One region of the Lacticaseibacillus jixiensis genome, then DNA from elsewhere that is predicted to be linked to it. Evidence: riboswitches for the same ligand, from Rfam matches in the RefSeq annotation. Region 1 holds a riboswitch; the other holds the start of a gene.
The links. Region 1 has a riboswitch for thiamine pyrophosphate ahead of thiM (hydroxyethylthiazole kinase). Riboswitches for the same ligand answer to the same signal wherever they lie in the genome.
Positions count from the first base shown of each region.

Region 2: another riboswitch for thiamine pyrophosphate. It lies ahead of thiW (energy coupling factor transporter S component ThiW); the one in region 1 lies ahead of thiM (hydroxyethylthiazole kinase).

Region 1 is NZ_BAAFPR010000003.1:193,965-197,360, forward strand. It holds gene ACGG90_RS03275 (Mbeg1-like protein) at 1-494, opposite strand, end outside; TPP riboswitch at 918-1,024, shown strand; gene thiM (hydroxyethylthiazole kinase) at 1,434-2,237, shown strand; gene thiD (bifunctional hydroxymethylpyrimidine kinase/phosphomethylpyrimidine kinase) at 2,425-3,240, shown strand; gene cytX (putative hydroxymethylpyrimidine transporter CytX) at 3,230-3,396, shown strand, end outside.
Region 2 is NZ_BAAFPR010000018.1:46,139-49,534, reverse strand. It holds gene thiE (thiamine phosphate synthase) at 1-503, opposite strand, end outside; gene ACGG90_RS10960 (hydroxyethylthiazole kinase) at 500-1,342, opposite strand; gene thiW (energy coupling factor transporter S component ThiW) at 1,323-1,853, opposite strand; TPP riboswitch at 1,926-2,017, opposite strand; gene ACGG90_RS10950 (hypothetical protein) at 2,120-2,713, opposite strand; gene ACGG90_RS10945 (hypothetical protein) at 2,775-3,396, opposite strand, start outside.

The DNA of each region.
Region 1 (3,396 bases):
TTGGAATGGCCGCCGAGGTAGTAAGTGCCAGGGTGTTGCGTATAAACTGTGGCAAAATACGCCAAAGCTGCTTGTTGCGACGGGATCGCCGCCAGGAACGTCATGTTGAAGTCTTCTTTCCAGTCGACGAAGCTGGCGCGGGTGCCGCGATAACTCACGTAATACAACTGCGGCGCCAGGGCAAAAGTCACCGCCGAGAATTCTTGTTGGCGATCCGCGTCCAAACGTGCCACTGGCGCCAACCACTGCACATTGCGATAGCGCGGGGATGCCGCTGCTGCGGCCAACAGTTGCCGATTGCCTGCTTCTTGCCAGGTGCCTTGCACCAAGCGAGCCTGTGCTTGCGGCGTTAATGAGCCCAGGCGTCCGCTGGTGTGCGGCGTAAAGGCACAATACGCTAGTTGCGCCAAAATCGCTGCATCAACCACGCTTAGCGGCGCTTCGGCAAAAGTGGCAGTGCCATATTCGTGAAGATAATCGATCATCGTGGCCATGTGCGCGGCCCCTTTCCGGTAGTTTCTGCGCATAGTGTACCACGGTTGCTCAGCAATCGGGTAGAACCGGACAGGCATTGCTCCGGCGCACGAGGAAGGCGTCGGCGCAGGCGGTGCGGCCGGCTTCAACCACGCAAAGTACGCGTGTTTTACGCCTAACTTTTGAGCTTTGCACTCGCCTGCGGCTCGCCTTACAAAGCTCAAAAGTTGCCGCGGGTGACATCGAGTAAGCCTCGCAAAAGGCGCGAGTCTCACTTGATGTCACCCGTTTCACGGCCTGACCGACGCCTTCCTCGTGCGCCTGCGCAACGCCTGTTCTCCAGTATTTGGATCAGGATTGTGATTTCTTTGGGAGAGTTCGCCGAAGAATCTAGATGGCGCTTCCAGTACAACTGTGTTATCCTAAAGCCAATTAAATAATTAATTGAACACTAGGGGCGCCGCCAGTAGCGGCCGAGATAAGCATACACTGCTTGGTCCCTTGGAACCTGTAAGTTAGGACTTGCGTAGGGAAGTGTCGTGAACTGTTTTTTTTCAGTAGCGTCGCAAATCCTGCGGCGCTATTTTTTGTGCCCAGAGCGAAGTGGCGCGCACTTAGCCGAGTACGATGGCGTAGCTAAATGTACCCGCATTGCGCCACGCAGCTCGACGAAGAAACCAGAGTGAAGCAGCCCGAACTTAGCGGTGGATATAAGGCGGGATGGCAGTTGGGCGGTTTTGGCCCAATTGACGTCACGACTTATATCACGCCGCGTTGGGCTGCGCAGCTCGACGAAGAAACCAGAGCGAAGCAAAGCGCATTTAGCGGCTGATATAAGATGGGATGACGCAAAGGCGTTCTTTGCCTTGGCGGCGTCACGGCTTATATCACTGCCGCGTTGCTTTGCACAGCTCGACGAAGCCCAGTCACAACAACGTTATCTCAAGGAGGAATGTTTTATGAATACTGAATTGTTAGCCCAATTGCAAACGACCCATCCGTTGGTGGTCAACTACGCCAATTTTGTCACACCCAACTTTGTTGCCAATGGCTTGAATGCCTTGGGTGCATCGCCGATCATGACGTTGGCTGAGGAAGAAGCGGATCAGTTGATGACTGCGGCCAACGCGCTAGTGATCAATATCGGCACCATCAACCACACCGACATGCCGCTGGTGTTGGCCTTGGCCGACGCGGCCAAAGCCCATGCCAAGCCGATCGTGCTTGATCCGGTGGCTGTTGGCGCGACCAGTTATCGCGCCGAAGCGGCAAAAAAGTTGCTGGAAGATTACCCGATCAGTGTGATTCGCGGCAATGCAGGCGAAATCGCGTTTTTGGCAGGCATTGAAGCCAACGCGAAGGGCATTGACGCCGGGGATGCTGCTGCGGCACCGGCTGAATTGGCGCAACATTGCGCGCAGAAGTACGGTTGCACCGTGGTGGTTTCCGGCAAAATCGACGCGATCGCCAGCGGCAATAATTTGGCGACGGTATATAACGAAACACCGTTGTTGCCAGCGGTGGTGGGTTCAGGCGACTTGTTGTCGAGCATCATCGGCGCGTACGCAGGCTTGACCGATGACTACTTTGCCGCTGCTTTAATGGGTGCCGCAACGCTTGGGGTTGCTGGCGAACAGACTGCAGCAAAGTTGGAAGCGACGCAAGGCGGGACTTTTGCGGCCCAGCTGTTGGATACTTTGGCGACATTAGATGTTGAGAAACTCAACACACTGACCCGCTACGAAGCCGCTCGCCGTGCCTAGAAACCAGAGCGGAACAGCCCGAACTTAGCGGGTCAGTTAGCCTAGCCATCGTGCTTGGGATGTACTTTGTCCCGAGTACGATGGCGTAGCTAAATGCACCCGCGTTGGGCTGTGCAGCTCGACGAGAAACCAGAGCAGAGCAAAGCGCACTTAGCGGTGCTCGACGAAACCCAATAAGGAGAACAACATGGACCAATTTCCTCAAGCATTATCGATCGCCGGTTCCGATTCCGGCGGCGGGGCCGGCATGCAAGCTGACCTCAAGACGATTCAATCGCGGCACGTTTTTGCCACCACGGTGTTGGTGGCGATCACTGCGCAAAATACCCTCGGCGTGCAAGATTCGCTGGCTTTGCCAGAAGCAATGATCGATGCGCAATTTGCCAGCTTGGCCGCAGATCTGGCCATCCGCGCTTGCAAAACCGGGATGCTTGCTGACGTGCCCACGGTGCGCGCAGTCGTTCGCAACCTTAAGCGTTACGACTTCGGCCCGCTGACAGTCGATCCGGTGATGATCGCCAAAGGTGGTGCGTCGCTGTTAAGCGAAGATGCCATTGCCGTGGTCCGCGACGAATTATTACCATTGGCGACTTTGGCGACACCGAATTTACCTGAAGCCCAGAAGCTGGCTAACATGACGATCACCACCACTGATGATATGAAAGAAGCAGGGCGGCGCATCCTGGCCACTGGCGCGCAGAACGTCATCATCAAAGGCGGCCACCTTGAAGACAGCGACTCAGCTAGCGACTATGTTTTGTTGGCCAGCGGCGAAGACTTCTGGATGCCGGCCAAGCGCGTTGACACGATCCGCACGCATGGCACCGGCGACACCTTGTCGGCTTGCATCACCGCCGAATTGGCCAAAGGGCGCGACTTGGCAGGCGCCATTCGCACCGGCAAAGCCTATGTAGAAGCGGCGATCAAAGACGGCATCATTGTTGGCCACGGGCATGGGCCGTTGAATCACTGGGCATATCCGGAGGACGCATATGAAAACTAGTCTCAAAGACAACGCATTGTTATGGTTTGGCGCTGCCATCAGTCTGGCGGAAATTCTATCCGGCACCTTGTTTGCACCGCTGGGGCTGGGCATGGGCTTGCTGGCAATCTTGATCGGCCATGTATTAGGCGGCGCGCTGATGTATGGCTGCGGCCG
Region 2 (3,396 bases), on a different contig from region 1:
GCCTTGATGCCGCCAATCGCGACGATCGGAATGGCAACTTCGTGAGCAATCGCCGTCAGAGTAGAAAGCGTTGTGCGAATCGCGTGGGCTTTGGTTTGGGTCGGGTAAATCGCACCGACGCCGAGGTAGTCAGCGCCATCTGCCGCAGCTTGCTTGGCAGCGGCAACGGTTTTGCTGGAGACGCCTAAGATTTTATCCGGGCCTAATAATTGGCGGGTGACGGCAACAGGCAGCTCATCATCGCCGATATGGACCCCGGCGGCATCAACAGCCAAGCAGACATCAACGCGATCATCGATGATCAACGGCAGCTGGTAGCGATCCGTGATGGCCTTGACTTGCAAGGCCAAGGCATAGTAGGCTCGCGAGCTCAGGTTTTTCTCCCGCAGCTGGACCATGGTCACGCCATTGGCACAAGCAGCTTCAACCTTAGCCAGAAAATCAGCAGTGGAATCTTGATAGCGATTCGTCACCAGATATAATTTCAGATTACTTGGATTCATAGGGATGCTCCTTTGATATTAGCTGTCCAATCCGAGTTGCAGCCTAATAATGACAGCTGGTCGATAACATGCAAACGAAACGTGGCCAGCCCGGCTTGCAGTGCCATGGCCTGCGCCGCTTCGCCGCAACAGTTGAAGTAACTGACCGCCAAGCAGGTGGCCGCAAACGACTCGATGCCATTGCCTAAATTAGCGGCGATTAAAGCCCCGACAATGTCGCCGGTACCAGTGAAGCGGTCGAGTTGCGAAACGCCATTGTCAAGGCGCCAAGCGTATGTCGCAGAAACCACCAGATCAGTTGGTCCAGTCGCCAAGAAAATCGTATGCGGATAACGTTTGCTGAACGCACGCAGGTGATCGGCCAGTTCTGTTAGTGCCAATGCTGCGCTGTCAGCTTGATGATTGTCGACACCGCGTGCACGACTGGGCAAACCGACCAGATGTCGCATTTCGCCTAAGTTGCCTTTGACAACAGTGGGGGCATCGGCTAATAACTGTTGGCCTAAGGCAGCGCGAATGGAGCTGGCGCCGATGCCGACCAAATCGATTACAACTGGTTGCCGGTGTGCTTTTGCAGTGGTGCTGGCCAAGCGAATGCTGGCTTCGCGAGCAGCCGATAAGTGTCCTAAGTTTAACAACACGGCATCGCTTTGGGCCATAAAATCAGCCAATTCACGAGGATCATCGGCCATGACCGGTTTGGCATTAACGGCTAATAAGGCATTGGCAACGATTTCCACAGAGATCTCGTTGGTCAAACACTGCACCAATGGGGGCGTGGTAAACGGCAACGATTGCTTGAAGACGGCTGGAAATTGTTCAATCAGTGACTTTGGCATGGACGACTCCTTTGAAGATCCGCTGCAGCTTTGCCGTCATCCCTAAGCGGTCAAGTTGATACAACACGACTAAGCCGATGATCGATCCGGAAATCGACCCGCCAAAAAACCGCGGCGTGTAGACAAACCAATACAAGGCTTGGGTACTGCCGGTGAACCAAACCATCACGGGAAATGATGCCAGCGACCCGATCAAGCCGGTGCCGATGATTTCACCGATCGCAGCCCCCCAATTGTGCTTGGCTAAGCGATAACCCCAACTGGCCAATACCGCGCCAAACACCGCCCCAGTCAAGGCCAATGGGGGGATGCCCATCAAGCCCATGCGGATGATGCCGCAGATCAAAGCCATTAACGTCGCATACAGCGGCCCCATGATTGCCGCAGCCAAGACATTCATCACGCTGGACATTGGCGCCATGCCTTCGATACGAAACAGTGGCGACAACACGACGTCTAAGGCGATCATCATCGCCAGAATTGCCAGACGCTGTACATTTGATTTTCCCATACAAAAAAACCTCCACTTTCTCTGAATCGAGTAACTGGAGGCACACTGAAGATACAAGAAAACACCGCACGTCACGTGCAGATGTGATCTACCTACGCCAGCATTACCTGGATCAGGTTCGATGGGTATAATCTCAGCCTTGTACAGCACCCCAGATACACGTATTCAATTGGTTCGAGTGTAACAGGTGACAAGACAAAATGCAAACAGTTATGCAATCGCATGAACTAAACTTGTGATCAGCAAATCCGAGAGCTGCAACCGGATTATCGATAGATATCTGTTACGGTTTTCGTGATTTTATCCCATGATGCCAGTGAATCTTGAGTTTGCATCGAGCCATATTGAGCAACGACTTCGTATTGGTTTCCAGACTTAGGGATAACGGTATACACGTTGAGCCCCTTAGCCCCACCATATGTATCAATCACGAATGAGCCATCGCTTTGAACGCCCATTGTGTTGTTTACCAATTTTTGATCCGCAATTTGACTCTCGTCGAAGGTTTTATCTGCTTCCCAAATGATGGTTTCGACAGTTTCGAAATCACGACTTGTTAGCGGCTTGATCGTTGCTTGAGTACTAGAGGCAGCGGCACTTGAACTTGCCGCAGCGCTGGATGCAGCAGCTCGGGATTCGGCGTCGGCCTTTGCTTTGGAACTTGCCGCAGCTTCTGAGACAGCTTTGGCTTTGGATTCAGATGAGGCTTTTTGCTTTGAAGCTGATTCAGCTTTTGCGCGGGAGACAGAGGCCGATTTGTCTTTGGAACTGTTTGAGTCTTTTGCTGACGAATTGTTGCCGCAAGCAGACAGTAAGAGTGTGGTCATGGCAATAATGGTAAAGGCGGTTAGCTTTTTCAATGCGATGATCTCCTTGTGAGGTAAGTGTTTAGCCGGTTACTGTATGAATCGAGCTTCAGGATCACCATAGATGCCGACTGTTGTCCTTGGATCTGAGATCCTTGACTTTGCCGTTGGAGCCCAGTTTACCGACTTTATTACCACCGAAATCCCGAGCGTAACCGTCTGAATTAACGACACGGGTACGTCCGCTAGAATCTTTGTAGGTGCCCAAGTCGCCGCCTTTGTGCGCTGTGGGGCCGTATGATGTGCCAGTTGTGACATGCAGACTGAAGTGGTCAAGAATCGAGAAGATGAATCTTGCAATGATGGTGACATATTTGGCGAGGAACATACTGAGGCGCCATAACAATATCGCAAATGCAGCGAAGTACAATACGATCGCTGGAAACAAAACCACCATTGTTCCAACAAAAACAATCAGATAGTTGAGTAAAGGAATCAGGCCCAGTACCAGTGGGATAATGAACAGTTTCCAACGTCCGATGAGAAAGAATGCGCTTAAAGGTGTGAAATATTCCTTGGTCCGCATTAATAGCCAAGCCAGATATCGATTGGATAACCGAGACTTTCTGGCAACATTGGTTTGCGATTGGGCTTGGCGGTTATTGTGAATATGCGTGTAGAGCCGGATGAAGGCGAGAATTTCGCACATGATGACATAAATCGCCACGATATCAAAT